Regions from separate parts of the Sulfitobacter sp. 1A12056 genome, predicted to be linked through region 1. Evidence: riboswitches for the same ligand, from Rfam matches in the RefSeq annotation. Region 1 holds a riboswitch; the other holds the start of a gene.
The links. A riboswitch is a leader RNA that binds a small molecule or an ion and turns the genes downstream of it on or off. The one in region 1 is predicted to bind cobalamin.
Positions count from the first base shown of each region.

Region 2: it holds a riboswitch for cobalamin, as region 1 does, so the genes downstream of both, ACGYLD_RS09770 (DUF1636 domain-containing protein) here and ACGYLD_RS05435 (CbtB-domain containing protein) in region 1, are expected to answer to the same signal.

Region 1 is NZ_JBIFFY010000002.1:216,442-224,622, reverse strand. It holds gene ACGYLD_RS05460 (FAD-binding oxidoreductase) at 1-47, shown strand, start outside; gene ACGYLD_RS05455 (rhodanese-related sulfurtransferase) at 57-956, opposite strand; gene pncA (bifunctional nicotinamidase/pyrazinamidase) at 1,055-1,651, shown strand; gene pncB (nicotinate phosphoribosyltransferase) at 1,721-3,013, shown strand; gene ACGYLD_RS05440 (PAS domain-containing protein) at 3,017-4,027, opposite strand; cobalamin riboswitch at 4,193-4,410, shown strand; gene ACGYLD_RS05435 (CbtB-domain containing protein) at 4,444-4,614, shown strand; gene ACGYLD_RS05430 (CbtA family protein) at 4,828-5,511, shown strand; gene ACGYLD_RS05425 (hypothetical protein) at 5,523-6,035, shown strand; gene ACGYLD_RS05420 (DUF1636 domain-containing protein) at 6,108-6,482, shown strand; gene cobW (cobalamin biosynthesis protein CobW) at 6,479-7,513, shown strand; gene cobN (cobaltochelatase subunit CobN) at 7,520-8,181, shown strand, end outside.
Region 2 is NZ_JBIFFY010000004.1:66-8,246, forward strand. It holds gene ACGYLD_RS09755 (iron ABC transporter permease) at 41-1,021, opposite strand; partial or broken gene ACGYLD_RS09760 (ABC transporter substrate-binding protein) at 1,100-1,950, opposite strand; gene ACGYLD_RS09765 (ABC transporter ATP-binding protein) at 1,965-2,747, opposite strand; gene ACGYLD_RS09770 (DUF1636 domain-containing protein) at 2,744-3,151, opposite strand; cobalamin riboswitch at 3,271-3,485, opposite strand; gene ACGYLD_RS09775 (GTP-binding protein) at 3,511-3,942, opposite strand; gene ACGYLD_RS09780 (CobW family GTP-binding protein) at 3,956-4,588, opposite strand; gene urtA (urea ABC transporter substrate-binding protein) at 4,944-6,230, shown strand; gene urtB (urea ABC transporter permease subunit UrtB) at 6,307-8,181, shown strand, end outside.

The sequences.
Region 1 (8,181 bases):
CGGTCATGCCCTTTGCCTATGCAGGCTTCGCGCTGTCGGATCGCTGAGGCGGGCGGTCAGCCCTCTTCCCGCGCCGCGCGTGCCTTGGCCAGCGTGATCTGGCGCTGCCGTTCGCGGAACCGTTCCTTATCCTCTGCCGAGGTCTCATCCACACATTGATGACAGGACACCCCGGCCTCATAGGCGGGGTGCTGCGTATCCTCGGGCAGGATCGGGCGGCGGCAGCCGTGGCAAAGCATATGCGGCCCCTCGCGCAGCCCATGGCCGACGCTGACGCGGTTATCGAAGACGAAACAGTCGCCTTCCCATGTGCTTTCCTGCTCAGGCACCTCTTCAAGGTATTTTAGGATGCCGCCTTTGAGGTGGAAGACATCCTCGACCCCCTGACCGATCAGATAGTTGGTCGATTTCTCGCAACGGATGCCGCCGGTGCAGAACATCGCGATCTTCTTGTTGTGGAAGCGGTCTTTGTTCGCCTCCCACCACGCGGGGAATTCACCAAAGCTCTCGGTCTCGGGGTCGACCGCGCCTTCGAAGGTGCCAATAGCCACTTCGTAGCTGTTGCGCGTGTCGATCACCGCCACATCGGGGGAGCGGATTAATTCGTTCCAGTCTTTGGGGTCGACGTAATGGCCCACCTTGGCGCGGGGATCGACATCGGGCTGGCCCATCGTCACGATCTCGCGCTTGATGCGCACCTTCATCTTGCCGAAGGGCGGCTTGTCGCTGGGGGCCTCTTTCCACTCCAGATCCGCGCAGCCGGGCAGGGCGCGCAGATGGGCGATCACCGCGTCGATCCCGGCGCGCGGCCCGGCGATGGTGCCGTTCACCCCTTCGGGGGCCAGCAGCAGCGTGCCCATGACCGATTGCGCCTCGCAAAGCGCCAAAAGCGCGGGTTTGAGCGCGGCGGGATCGTCGAAGCGGGTGAAGTGATATAGGGCGGCGATGGTATACATGAGCGTCAAATAAGCGCTTCGGCGGCAAAGCTCAATCCGGCGCGTGCCATTGACCTACCCCATCCGCAGCCCTACCCCTTTTGGTAAGGAGAATGCCCATGACCCATGCCCTGATCGTGATCGACGTTCAAAATGATTTCTGCCCCGGCGGCGCGCTGGAAGTGCCGCAGGGCGATGAGATTCTGCGCGGCATCAACGCGCTGATGCCCGAGTTCGACGCCGTGGTGCTGACGCAGGACTGGCACCCGGCGGCGCATTCGTCTTTTGCCTCATCGCATAAGAACAACGGGCCTTACGAGGTCATCACCATGCCCTACGGCCCGCAGGTGCTTTGGCCCGATCACTGCATCCAGGGCAGCATTGGCGCGCAGTTCCACCCCGAGTTGCAAACCGACCGCGCCGATCTGATCATCCGCAAGGGCTACAACCCCGACATCGACAGCTATTCGGCGTTTTTCGAGAATGACCACCGTACGCCCACGGGGCTCGAAGGCTATTTGCGCACGCGCGGGATCGAGCGGCTGACCATGGTGGGGCTGGCGCTGGATTTCTGCGTAAACTTCTCGGCTGTGGACGCGGCAAAACTTGGGTTCAAGGTCGATGTGCGCGAAGACCTGTGCCGCGCGATTGATCTGGACGGATCGCTTGCCAAAGCCCGCGAAGGCATGCGCGCGGCGGGGGTGACGCTGGCCTGATTCCCCGCTTTCCCCTTGCCCATCTGCCCGACCCCTTGGCATGAAGGGGCATGCAATAAGGAACCTCCCATGGTCGACATCGCCACCCGCGTCTATAACCACAAGTGGAAGATCGACCCCATCGTGCGGTCGCTGATCGACACGGATTTCTACAAGCTCTTGATGTGTCAGTCGGTGTTTCGCAACAAGCCAGACACGCAGGTCACCTTTAGCCTGATCAACCGCTCCACCCATATCCCGCTGGCCAATCTGATCGACGAGGGGGAGTTACGCGAGCAGCTTGACCACATCCGCTCGCTCAGCCTCAGCCGGGGGGAGAGCACATGGCTGCGCGGGAATACCTTCTACGGAAAGCGCCAGATGTTCCGCCCCGATTTCATGGAGTGGTTCGAAGGCATGCGCCTGCCGCCCTATCATCTGGAGCGGAAGGGCGACCAATATGAACTGACCTTTGAGGGCAAATGGCACGAGGTCATGCTGTGGGAGATTCCCGCGCTGGCGGTGTTGATGGAGCTGCGCAGCCGCGCCGCGCTCGACCCGATGGGCAAGTTCGAGCTTCAGGTGCTTTACGCTCGCGCCATGACCCGCGTTTGGGAAAAGATCGAAGCACTGCGCGAGGTCGACAACCTTTCAATCGCGGATTTTGGCACCCGGCGGCGGCATTCCTACCTTTGGCAGGATTGGTGCGTGCAGGCGATGCATGAGGGGCTGGGCGATGCCTTTACCGGCACCTCCAACTGTCGCATCGCCATGATGCGCGAGCTTGAGGCGATTGGCACCAATGCCCATGAATTGCCCATGGTCTATGCCGCTTTGGCCGAGGATGACGCCGCCCTTGCCCGCGCGCCCTATGACGTGCTGTCGGATTGGCATGATGAGCATGAGGGCAATCTGCGGATCATCCTGCCCGATACCTACGGCACCAAGGGGTTTCTCGATCACGCGCCGGATTGGCTGGCGGGCTGGACCGGCATCCGCGTCGACAGCGGCGATCCGGCCACGGCGGCGCAGACGGCCATTGACTGGTGGCGCGCCCGCGGCGAGGACCCGACGACCAAGCGGGTGATCTTCAGCGATGGGCTGGATGTGGACAAGATCAAGGAGCTGCACGCGCAGTTTGCGGGCAAGGCCAAGGTCTCTTTCGGTTGGGGGACGTTGCTGACCAATGACTTCCGCGGGCTGGTGCCGAATGATGCGCTGGCGCCCTTTAGTTTGGTCTGCAAAGCGGTCAGCGCCAATGGGCGGCCCACGGTCAAACTCTCGGACAACCCGAACAAGGCGATGGGGCCGGCGGATGAAATCGCGCGTTACAAGCGTGTTTTCGGGGTCGGAGAGCAGGCCGCGCAGCAGGTGATCGTTTGACGGTCAGCCTTCGCCAAGGGCGGCCACGGGGAACTCCGCCGTGGCAATCAACCCTTCGGGCTGCCAATCGTAGTGCAGGGTGCCACCGACAGCGCGGGTCAAGGACTGGATGATCCGCGAGCCGCTGTTGCGCGGAGATTTGATGACCTCCGGCCCACCTGTTTCGCGCCAGACAAACCGCATGCGCGCAGGCTCCTGAAGGATGGTGATATCCAGCGATACCCGCCCGGTATCGGAACTGAGCGAGCCGTGTTTCACCGCATTCGTCGCCAGCTCGTGCAAGGCCAGCGTCAGGGGGGAAACGAGGCGGTGCGAGATCAGCGGATTCGCCCCGGTGAGGTTGATCTGATCCTCGGTGGCCGAGGTATAGGCCCGCATGATCGGCCCCATCAGCGTCTCGAAATCCACCTCATGCTGGTCGCTACGGCCAATCGTGTCGAAATGCGCCGCGCCCAAGGCGGCCAGCCGCTCGATCACCTTGTCGGCAAAGGCCGCCGGGGACGGCTCCTCACGAGCGGTCAGGCGGACCATGGCGGTCATGACGTTGACGATATTGCGTAGCCGGTGCAGCAATTCGTCATCGGCCAGTTGCCGGTGCTCCCGCTCCACCCGGCGGCGTTCGGAAACGTCGAGTTGCGAGCCGAAGAAATAGATCAGATTGCCGTCTTCGTCATTAATCGGCCCCAGTTGTAGGGCGTTCAGGAAGCGGCTGCCATCCTTGCGGTAGTTCACGATCTCAACCGTGTCGACCCGGCGCGCTAGTAGGATTTCGCGCACCGCATCGACGCTTTCGCGCGTGGTTTCCGGACCTTGCAGGAAACGGCAGTTCTGGCCCACGATCTCATCCAAGCCATAGCCGGTGAGATCGGTGAAAGCGTCATTCACATAGACGATGGGATTGTCCGGCAGGGTCGGGTCGGTGATGCACAGCGGCAGGCGGGCATAGCGCACGACCTTGCCTAGAACGTCTTCGGTCAGGGTCTGCCGAGCGGCGGAGACCGTGTTGTCGTTCATGAATTCCCGCCCCTTGATCGAAACTGGCCGTCAATGTGCCCTGCACGTGGCTTTTGGGTCAACCCGCATACTGGGGGTTGGGCCATATTTATCTACTAAATGCTGTATGCGCCATACGGTTCCGCGAGGTTCGATAAATGCGGCTTGTCAGGAAGGGCCTAAAATGCGTAATTGAGGGCGCTTGGTGTCCCGAAAAGCGCCTTTGAGTGTGGGACCGAAAAGGGAATTCAGTAAGGGGTCGCCCGACCCTGAAGCCGAAGCCGCCCCCGCGACTGTAAGCGGAAAGCCAATGCCCCTCGTGCCACTTGTCCTTTCGGACGGGGAAGGCGGGCAAAGGCCACGACCCGCGAGCCAGGAGACCTGCCAGGCAAATGAAACGCTAGATGCCGTCGGGTGTGACGGTAAGGAGATTGAAGATGACGACGATGATTAAGACCGCCGGTGCCACGCGCAGCAAACTCGTACCGGCGCTGTTTGCCGCCGTATTGGGTGTGGCTCTGATGGCGCTGACCGGCCATGTGCAGGCCGCAGCCCTGCATGATGCCGCCCATGACGTGCGCCACGCGACAGGCTTTCCCTGCCACTAAGCGCCGCGTTCGGTATCACTGGGGTCCGGGCTGCCATGCCGCAGTCCGGCAGTCTGTGATTCTGGCTTTCTTTCCATGCCCGCCTCTTGCCGTTTCGCCTGCGTCTGCCCTTCACCGTGTGGGTAGGGCTTTGGCGCATCCTAAGGCTGGCTGATGGCTCGGCCCGCTTTTGGCGCGGCGCCGGGTGTTATTTCGCATCCAAGGATCATTGCGATGTTTTCACGTTTTCTGACTTCCGCCCTGTTCGCCGGGGCCTCTGCCGGCCTGTTGACCGGCCTGCTGCAACTCTATTTCGTGCAGCCCGTGCTGCTTCATGCCGAGCTTTATGAGACCGGCGCGCTGGTGCATTTCGGGGCCGACCCCGTCAGCGCGCATCCCGATTTGCCCGGTTTCGATGCCGTCCGCGATGGGTTGAGCCTGATCTTCACCATGTTGACCTATACCGCCTATGCGCTGATCCTTCTGGCCGCGATGAGCCTTGGCGAAGAGCGCGGCGCGGTGATTGATGGCCGCTGGGGCATCCTTTGGGGTGTCGCCGGTTTCGTGGCCTTCCACCTCGCGCCGGGGTTCAGCCTTGCGCCCGAAGTGCCCGGCGTCGCTGCCGCAGACATCACCGCGCGGCAGATCTGGTGGTTTGCCACCGCAGCGGCAGCGCTGGTGGCGCTATGGCTGCTGGCCTTTGGCAAGGGGTGGGGCGCGTGGATCGGGGCGGCGGTTCTGCTGATGGCCCCCCATGTCATCGGCGCTCCCGAGCCCGAGAGCTTCAGCGGCCCGGTGCCGACCGAGATCGGCGCGCTTTTCGCCGCGCGTGCGCTTGGCATCGGCCTTGCAGCCTGGGTTCTGCTGGGCAGTTTCGCCGGGTTCTTTTGGCAACGTGAAGGCGCGCAGAGCGCCTGAGGGAGGTCGAGATGGACAGATCACTGGCGCTATTCGCCATTGGATTGGTCTTTGGCGGTGGCATTGGTTTTGCCATCGCCGCAAGCAACGGTGTGACCTTCGACGGCCATGACCACGACGACCCTGCCGCCCATGGCGGCGGCGGGCATGCGGCCATGGATCACGGTGGCGCCGATCACGCGCGCATGCATGGCCAGCCCATCGCTCTGGCCGCCGAAGAGGCCCCCAGCCTTGCCATCCGCGTGACCCCCGACCCGATGTCGGGCCATAACCTTTTCGTTGAGACCGAAGGCTTCGCCTTTGCCCCGCAGAACGCCAGCGGCGAAAATCAACCGGGCGAGGGCCATGCCCATGTCTATGTCAACGGTGCCAAGATCGGGCGGCTTTATGGCCCATGGCTGCATCTGGCCGATCTGCCCAAGGGGGAAGTCACGGTGGAGGTCACCCTCAACGCCAATGACCACCGCCCCTTGGCGGTGAACGGTGCGCCGATTACGGCCCGCGAGGTGCTGACGGTTGAATAATCGCGCCGCCTCCCCTTTTCATGGCGGGCCGGAGCGCATACCCGGCACGCATAACCCGATGGGACAAGATCAATGAGCGCAACCCTACATGTCTGCATGACCTGCCGCGCCGGTGAGGTGCTGGAGGAAGACGCCCCGCGCCCCGGCGCGCAGCTTCATGCCGCCCTTGACGCCGCAGGCGCGCCAGAGGGCGTGACCATCGTGCCGGTGCAATGTCTTTCCGCCTGTTCGCAAGGGGCCGCCGTGGCGCTCTCTGCGCCGGGCAAATGGTCCTATGTCTATGGCCGCTTGACCAAGGAAGACGCCGCCGACATCCTTGCCGGAGCCGCCGCCTATGCCGCCACCGAAGACGGGCTGGTGCCATGGCGCGAACGCCCGGTCATCTTTCGCAAGCAAAGCCTTGCGCGTATCCCCCCTTTGACCCTGCCGCAGGAGCCTACCGCATGAGCGATCTCGCCAAAATTCCCGTTACCGTCATCACCGGCTTTCTCGGCGCTGGTAAAACCACGCTCATCCGCCACCTGATGACCAATGCAGGCGGGCGTCGCCTTGCCGTTCTGGTCAATGAGTTTGGCACCGTGGGTGTGGACGGTGACATCCTGAAATCCTGCGCCATCGACGACTGCCCGGCGGAGAATATCGTCGAGCTGGCCAATGGCTGCATCTGCTGCACTGTGGCGGATGACTTTATCCCGACCATCGAAGCGCTGATGGCTCTGCCGACGCGCCCCGATCACATCCTGATCGAAACCTCTGGGCTGGCCCTGCCGAAACCGCTGCTTAAAGCCTTCGACTGGCCCGCGATCCGGTCCAAGATCACCGTCGACGGCGTCATCGCGCTGGCCGATGCCGAGGCCGTGGCCGCTGGCACTTTCGCCGCCGATGTCGCCGCCGTGGACGCGCAGCGTCTGGCCGATGACAGCCTCGACCACGAAACGCCGCTTTCCGAAGTGTTCGAAGATCAGATTTCCTGCGCCGATATCGTGCTGATGTCCAAAGCCGATCTCGCCGGTCCCGATGGCCTTGCCAAAGCCCGTAAGGTGATTGAAGAGGAAAGCCCGCGTGAGATTCCGATCCTTGAGATGACCGAAGGCGTGATCGACCCCAAGGTGGTGCTCGGCCTCAACGCTGCCGCCGAAGACGACCTCGCCGCGCGCCCTTCGCATCATGACGGCCATGACGATCACGAGCATGACGATTTCGAAACCGTGGTGATCCCGATGCCGGAAGTGTCGGATGTCGATGCGCTGGTGGCCTCGATCGAGCGGCTCGCGCGTGAGCAGAACATCCTGCGCGTGAAGGGCTATGTCGCTGTCGAGGGTAAACCGATGCGCCTGTTGGTGCAGGCTGTGGGCGCGCGGGTGCGTCAGCAGTTCGACCGCCCTTGGGGCAGCGACACGCGCGCCGGGCATCTGGTGGTGATCGCCGAGCATGACGACATCGACCTTGCCAAAATCCGCGAGACTTTGGGAGCCTGATCGCCCATGCATGTCGTCTTTCGCGAAAGCCACGGGTTGGAGGATACCGACACCCCCTATGATCCGGGGCAAACCCCCGCCGATCTGGTGGTGCTGTCGTTTTCCGACAGTGACCTCGGCGCTTTCGCGGCAGGCTGGCACCGCGGCGGCGGCAAGGAGGGGAAGCTGCCCTCGCTGCGGCTGTGCAACCTCGTGGCGCTGCGGCACCCGGCCTCGGTCGACAACTACATCGAACAGACGCTGACCGGGGCCAAGGGCATTCTGATCCGCCTCATCGGGGGGGAGAATTACTGGCCCTACGGCATCATGCAGGTCCAAGACTTCGCCCGCCGCCATGATATCGCGCTGGCCGTCTTGCCCGCCGATGGGCGCGAGGATCCGGGGCTCGACGCGCATTCGACTTTGCCGGTTTCCACGCTGCGCCGTCTTGCGCATCTCTGCGACGCGGGCGGGCCGGTGGCGGCGCAGGCCGCGCTGGCACAGATGGCGCTGGCGGCGGGCTTTTACGCCGGGCCGGTCATGGGCACGAAAACGGTGCCCGACTGCGGCTATTACGACCCCGATCAGGGCGTGGTGCCTTTTGCCGACGTGGCAGGGGATACCGTCGCGGTCACCTTCTACCGCAGCTATCTTCTGGCCGCCGATACCGCGCCCGTCGATGCGCTGAT
Region 2 (8,181 bases), on a different contig from region 1:
GGGGGGATTACCGTTGCAGCGTCTCTCATTGTTATGCGCCTCACCGTATCTGGCGCCGCAGCAACCAGACGAAAAACACGCCGCCGATAAGTCCCGTAACGATGCCGATGGGCATATCGTCGGGGGCCATGATGGTTCTGGCCACGATGTCCGCCCATAAAAGGAACACGGCGCCGCATAGGGCTGAGATAGGGAGCAGGCGGCGGTAGTCGCCGCCGACCATTAGGCGCACGATGTGGGGGATCATCAGGCCGACGAAGCCGATCACCCCTGAGAAAGCGACCATGACCCCCGTGATCAGGGCGCCGATGACGAAGATTGTGAGCCGGAAACGCGCCACGGGGATGCCGAGGGTGGTGGCGGTTTCATCGCCGACGGTCATGGCGTTCAGGTGGCCGGACCTGAGCCAGAGGTAGGCGCCGCAGCCCAGCAGGATCACGGCGGGGTAGATGAGTTTGTCCCATCCTGCCAAGCCGAGGCCGCCGAGCATCCAGAACACGACCGTATGTGTGGCCCGTGGATCGCCGAGAAAAATCAGCACATTGGCAGCGGACATGACGATGAAGGACACGGCGACGCCAGCCAAGACCAGCCGGTCGGCGCTGGTGGCGGCCGCGAATTGCGTGACGGCAAGAACGATCAATATCGCCCCGAGCGAGCCGAGGAAGGCGAGCAGGGGGACGGTCAGCCCTCCGAGGAACAGCCCCGTGTGCAGCAGGGCCAGAATGGCGCCAAATGCGCCGCCTGCCGAGATGCCCAGCAGATGCGGGTCTGCTAGCGGATTGCGGGTGACGGCCTGAAGGCTCGCGCCGACGATCGCCAATCCCGCCCCGACCAAACAGGCAAGGATGGCTCTCGGCAGGCGGATGCTCCAGACGATTGCCTCCCGCCCGGCGGACCAGTCCACGGCCACGGCGCCGGGGGCGGCCTTGTTGGCCAAGATGCCCCAGACGGTTTCGACGGGGACCACGACGGCCCCCACGCTCACCGCAATCGACAGCGATGCCAGCAGGATCGCCATGCCGAACAGGCAAGTGATCCACACCCCCCGCGTGGGTTTCCGAGGCGCTATCGATCGCGGTTTAAACGTCATGAATGCTCACTGCCCCCGAAACGCGGTGGCGAGGGTTTTGACCGCTTCGATGTTGCGCGGGCCGGGCGTGGCCTCGACATATTCCAGCACGACGAAACGGTCGTTGCGCACGGCATCGATGTCGGCGAAGGCGGGGTTCTCCATCATGAAGGCGCGCTTTTGATCGGCGGTGACTTCGCCGTAATTGACGATCACGATGACTTCTGGATCGCGCGCGACCACGGCCTCCCAACCGACGGTGGCCCAGCTTTTCTCAAGGTCGTTCATGATGTTCGTGCCGCCTGCGGCCTCGATCAAGGCGTTCGGCATGGCATAGGCCCCGGCGGTGAAGGGCACAACTTCGCCGCTGTCATAGACAAAGACCCGGGGGGCGGTCTCAATCGGGGGCAGCGCCGCTAGGAATGCGTCGAGTTCGGCTTGGTAGCCTTCGATCAAGCTTTCCGCGCGATCCGAGACGTCGAAGATCGTGCCGAGATTGCGCAGATCGTTATACATATCCTCCATCGAGGATGGGGCTTTTTGACCGATATGGATGCAGCTTTCGGTGAGTTCATAGACTTGAATGCCGAAGGGGGCGAGCGTTTCCGGCGTCACCTCGCCGACAGTTCCGGCAGCGCCGCGACACCTGCGGTCATCTCTTGGTCCAGTTTGTTCCAGCCCGAGATGCCGGTATAGCCCACCATGCGGTCTGCGAGGCCGAGCACCAGCATCATCTCAAGCAGGTTCACGTCATTGGCGACCGCGGCTTGGGGCGGGTGATCGAAGGTGACTTCGCGGTCGCAGCTTTGAACGGTGGTCTGGGCAATAGCCGATCCGGCGATCATCAGGGCGGCGAGGGTGGTGAGAGTAAGTTTCATAAGAGTTTTCCGTTTCAATCTGGAAGGGCAAAAGAGAAATGCGCCGCGCCGCTGGGGGTGAGCCGCTCGCGCTGCGCGTCGACGCGAAATGTTTTTGAGACGAGATCATCGGTCAGAACCGTATTTGGCGGGCCGAAGCCCTGCGGATAGCCTTCTTTCAGCACCAGCACCTCGTCACAGATGCCATCGGCCATATTGAGATCATGAAGCGAGACGACGATGGTCATGTTCAATCCGCGGATCAGTGACACGATTTCAAGTTGGTGGCGTATATCGAGGTGGTTGGTCGGCTCGTCCAGAACCAAGACCTGCGGCTCCTGTGCCAAAGCGCGGGCGACCATGACGCGCTGCCTTTCCCCGCCCGAAAGGGTGCCGACATCGCGGTGGGCGAGGGGGCGCAGGCTGAGCCGGTCCAAGACGCGGTCGATGATCTCCTCGTCTTTCCGGCTTGATGTCGAAAACGCCGCGCGATGAGGCGTGCGGCCAAGGCGGACGATCTCCAAGACCGTCAGCCCAAAGGACGACGTCTGTTCTTGCAAGACGGCGGCGATGCGCCGCGCGGCGGCACGGGCGGAGAGGGACCAGATATTATGCCCGCCCACATGGATTGACCCCGTTTGGGGCGGTTGAAAACGGTAGAGCAGGCGCAAGAGGGTGGATTTGCCCGCGCCATTCGGCCCCAACACACCCAGAACGCCACCCGCTGCGACGTTAAAGGACGTCGGGTGTAGAACCGGCTGGCCCGATTTTCCCGGCGCCCAGCTTACATCCTTTACCGCAAGATCGGCGGCCCTCATGAGACGCGCAGGTGGCTGGGTTTCAGCTCGATCATCGCCGCGGGCACCCGCGCAAGGGTGGATTTGCGCAGTTTGCCGGGGCGGTCCAGCGAAGAGCACCAGCCGTCATTCAGTGTGGCATAGTGCTGGGCGAAGGCCACAAGGTCGTCGATGTCTTCGTCAGGGTCGATATCACCAAAGAGGTAGGTCGCCTTTGCGCTGGCATGATAGGCCACCGTGCAGGGGCGTTCGCAGCCCGCCATACAGGCCACGCCCGCGACCTCGAAATCCTCAGGGATCGCCGCGCCGGCTGCCGCGATTGCGGCGCTCAGCCTCTGGATTAGGTCAAAGCCCGGGCGGCAATCCGTGCCTTTGTGTTTGCATGACGTGCAAACCGTAATCCTGTGGTTTTGATGCGTATCCATGTCGACCTCCGCGAACGCGCGGGGGATCGAGCAGCCATGTTCTACAGCAGGGGAGTTTCCCTGTCGCCATCATGTTCTCCTAACCAGACACCCCGTCTGGGTTGAGTTGCAATTACGACCCTCTCGGTGCCGGTGATGGCAGGTCTCCTGACTCGCGGATCGACGCTCGCCCGAACCTTCCCAAGCCTAAAGCTCAGTGGTTTTGCCGGGGTCGCTCACCGCTCACAGTTGCGGGGGCAGTTACGGTTTCGGCGCGCGCTGCTTGCCTTACCGTATTCCCTTTTCATCCCAGACGCCGCTGCGGCGGCTGGAAACCATCGCCATGATCTGTGGCCCAAGAGCCATGCCGGGTCAAGCTGCTATCCCGCCTGTCGCTCAGGCCCATCGCGCCGGGCGCGCAGCATATCGAGGCTGCGGTTCAGTTCGGGGTTGGTCATGTCGCGGGCGATGACGACGATGCGGGACTGCTGGTCGTCCTTTGGCCAGTCGCGCAGGGGGACGGGCGGATCGAAAAGATGCTGCACCCCGTGAAAGACAAAGGGGGTGGGGACGTCTTCCAGATGCACGATGCCTTTGACCCGCAAAAGATCGGACCCGCGCAGCCTGACCAGCGTGTCGAGCCAAAGGTCGAAAGCCTCGGCCGGGATCGGTGCGTCTAGCACGATAGAGGCCGACCCGATCCGCGCATCATGTTGGTGGGTTTGCATCATAGGCGCGGATGCCGAGGGCGCGGCGAAGCCCGAGAGGTTGTCAAGCGGATCGGACTTCTCGACGGGCGTGAGCCATTCCATAACGTTGCTCGCATCAACCGCCCGCCGCATACCGCTGAGCCCCCAGAGCGATGCAACCGGGATAAGCCCGCGTTCGGCCTTGATGATGCGCCGTTTGATTGAGGTCGCGCAGCCTGCCTTCAAAGGCGGCGAGCGCTTGCTGGGTCACCAAGTCGGATTTGCTGAGCACCAGCAGGTCGGCCATCGCCACCTGCGAGACGGCTTCGAACTGCTGATCCAGCGTGTCCGGCCCATTCGCGGCATCGACGATCGTCACCACCCCGTCCACGCGGAATTTGCGGGCCAGATAGGGATCGGCTAAAAAGGTCTGGAGAATGGGGCCGGGATCGGCCAGCCCCGTCGTCTCGATCACGACGCGGTCGAATTGCACGCGCCATGTCTGCCTGCGGCGCTTGAGGTCTTGCAGCGTCCGCGACAGATTCCCCCTGATCGAGCAGCACAGACAGCCCGATTGCATGAGAATGACCTCTTCGTCGGCGGTTTCGATCAGGTCGTGGTCAAGCCCGGCCTCACCGAACTCATTCACGACGACTGCGATTTTGGGGGCCTCTTCGCTTGCGACGATGTGATTGAGCAGCGTGGTTTTCCCCGCGCCGAGGAAGCCGGTCAGCAGGGTGACGGGGATACGTTTGTCGGTGGCGGGCATGGTTTGCGGGCTCTGCTATGGATAATATTGGTAACGTTATAACATCACAATATGTGGTGCAACCCGTAGGCCGATGCCCCGCGCGTGCCAAATCCATGCGCTCAGCGCCCAAATTTTGGCAGGTCCACCTCAAACCGCCCAATCGAAGGGCGTTATTGCTGCGCCGCAGAAAGCGACCTCGGGTTAGGGCTTGTTGCAACGCGCCCTGAAATTGAGGCTGCAGGGGCCTCGCTATGGGGCGGCGCCAAGGGAGTTGTCCGGCAAGGGGGGCATCCGCGCGCGATAACAATAAACGCTGTGTGGAAGAGGCATCATCGCGTCTTTGCTCCTCCGCACACCAAACGGGGATACCGTCATGAAATTTTCCACCAAACGCACAGTCACGGCGACCGCTGCCCTTCTGCTCGCAGGATCAGCCGCCGCTGCGGCCTGCGACGATCCGATCAAGGTTGGCGTGCTGCACTCCCTCTCGGGGACGATGGCCATTTCCGAGACGACGTTGAAAGACACGATGGAGCTTCTGATCGCGCAGCAGAACGCCGCGGGCGGCTTGCTGGGATGTGAGATCGAAGCGGTCGTCGTTGACCCGGCTTCCGACTGGCCCCTGTTCGCGGAAAAGGCGCGTGAGCTTCTCACCGTCTCCGAAGTGGATGTCATCTTTGGCTCTTGGACCTCGGTCTCGCGCAAATCCGCGCTGCCCGTTCTGGAAGAGCTGAACGGCCTGATGTTCTACCCCGTCCAATATGAGGGCGAGGAAAGCTCGCGCAACGTGTTCTACACTGGTGCGGCCCCGAACCAGCAGGCGATTCCGGCCACCGACTATTTCCTTGAGGAACTGGGCGTCGAGAAATTCGCGCTGCTGGGCACTGACTATGTCTATCCCAGAACCACCAACAACATTCTTGAGCAATATCTGCTGGATAAGGGCATCCCCGAAGAGAACATCTTCGTCAACTACACGCCTTTCGGCCATTCTGACTGGTCCACGATCGTGTCGGATGTGGTCGAACTGGGCGCGGATGGCACGCAGGTGGGCGTGATCTCAACCATCAATGGCGATGCGAATATCGGCTTTTACAAAGAACTGGCGGCTGCCGGTATCTCTGCCGATGACATTCCGGTCGTCGCCTTCTCGGTCGGGGAGGAAGAGCTTTCGGGCCTCGATACCGCTGACCTCGTGGGGCACCTCGCGGCGTGGAACTACTTCCAATCGGCTGAATCCGAGCAGAATGACGAATGGGTCGCTGCGTGGAAAGAGGCGATGGGCGAAGACCGGGTGACCAATGACCCGATGGAGGCGCATTACATCGGTTTCAACATGTGGGTGAACGCGGTCACTGAAGCAGGCACCACGGATGTGGATGCGGTGCGTGCGGCGATGTATGGGCAGGAATTCCCGAACCTCACCGGCGGGACGGCTGTCATGCTGCCCAATCACCACCTCGCCAAGCCTGTGTTGATCGGTGAAATCACCGAAGACGGCCAATTCGACATCATCAGCCAGACCGAAGAAGTGCCGGGCGATGCATGGACGGATTTCCTGCCTGAATCGGCGGTTCTGGTCTCCGACTGGAAAGACCTCGAATGCGGCATGTACAACAAAGAGACCGAGACCTGCGTTCAGTTGACTTCAAACTACTGACCCCAAGAGCCGGGCGCGTCCTCAGCCGTGCCCGGCATCCGTTTTGACCACTCCCTCTTCGAAAGCCCCATACCTCATGGTTCGAATGCTGCTCAGCCTGATGTGCTTGCTGGCCTCTGTCGGTTTTGCATCCGCTCAGGACCTCCAGTCCCTTTTGCAGACCCACGAAGCGGAGGTGGTCAAACCCTCGCGTAAATCGGTCGGTGTCCTATTGGACGATCTGGTGGCCTCGGACTTGCCGCAGGTGCCAGTCTTTCTGGAGCAATGGGCCGAGCGGAACGTTTGGCAAGACGATGCTTCGGGCCTGTTCTACTTTGGGGCCGAGGCGGCTGATACACTCGCGCTGCGGGATATCGATACGGGCGAAGAGGCCACTGCGCCCTCGGATGGGTTCAGCCAATTGCGCCCCAATGGTGGCGTGCGGCGGGTCATTGGCACGGCCTTGGTGCAGTTTCAACTGTCCGATCCCGATCCTGCGCGCCGCCGCGCCGCGCTTGAAAGCATCGCGCGTCGCAGCGATGCCAGCCAGCTTGGCCCGCTCCTGGCCTCCCTCGACGGGGAGGATGACCCCGCCCTGCGCGCGCGCAAGGCGCAATTGGCCAATTTCCTGACCGCGCGTTTTGGGCAGGCGGCTGATGAGCGCATCCGCGCGATTGAAAGCCTTTCCTCTGACACCTCCCTCGAAGCGCGGGCGGTGCTGAGCCAGATCCTCTCGGCCAAGACCGGCGTGGCCGAACAGCAGCCCGAGGGGAACATCGCCCGCATTCTTGATCCCACGGCAGCACCCTCGGCAAGTTATGAGACGCTGGTGGAGGCGGGCCTCGCCCCCGCAATCGTGCCACAAGGCGAGATACGCGCGGCGCTGGAGGCCAATATCGTCGATGGCCGGGTGGGCGGCGTCCCTCTGGCGCAATTGGATGACCCGGCGCGGCGTGTGGATGCCTATCGCGCGCTTGCCGAGGCAGGCCGCGTGCCGCCTCTGGTAACGCAGGATGATATCGACACCGCTTTGCAGAACGCGGTCTTTTATGAGCGCTACGAAGAGGAGGACGCCGCGATCACCGGCGCGGCCCGCGCCACGCTCGACGCGGTCGAAACGCGGGTTGGCTGGGCGCAGACGTTGGATTTGACACTCGACGGTCTTTCGCTGGCCTCGATCTATTTCCTCGCCGCGATTGGGCTCGCGATCACCTTTGGGCAGATGGGGGTCATCAACATGGCCCATGGCGAGTTTATCATGATGGGGGCCTATACGGGCTATGTGGTGCAGCTCATCGTTCCCGATTACACGGTGTCGCTTCTGATCGCGCTGCCGCTGGCCTTTGCTGTCACCTTTGGCGCGGGCGTCGCGATGGAGCGGCTGGTGATCCGCCATCTCTACCATCGCCCGCTTGAAACCCTCTTGGCGACCTTCGGCATCTCGATCGCCCTGCAGCAGATCGCCAAGAACATCTTTGGCACGCAGGCCCGCCCGCTGACATCGCCCGAATGGCTGCGCGGGGCGCTGGTAATCTCGGATGTGGTTCAGATCAGTTTCATCCGCATCGCCATATTTGTGCTGGCGCTGATCTTTCTGTTCTTGCTGCTGTATATCCTCAAGCGCACGCGTCTTGGCTTGGAGGTGCGCGCGGTGACGCAGAACCCCGGCATGGCGGCCTCGATGGGGATCAACCCGGATCGCATCAACATGATGACCTTCGGGCTGGGCTCCGGCATCGCCGGGGTCGCGGGCGTCGGCATCGGGCTTTATGCGCAGGTCACCTCTGAGATGGGCACGAATTACATCGTGCAAAGCTTCATGACCGTCGTGGTGGGCGGTGTCGGATCGGTCTTCGGCACGCTGGCGGGCGCGGGGCTGATCGGCTTCCTGCAAAAGGGGATCGAGTGGTTGAACCCCTCCAACACGCTGGCGGCCCAGACCTACATGATCCTTTTCATCATCCTGTTCATT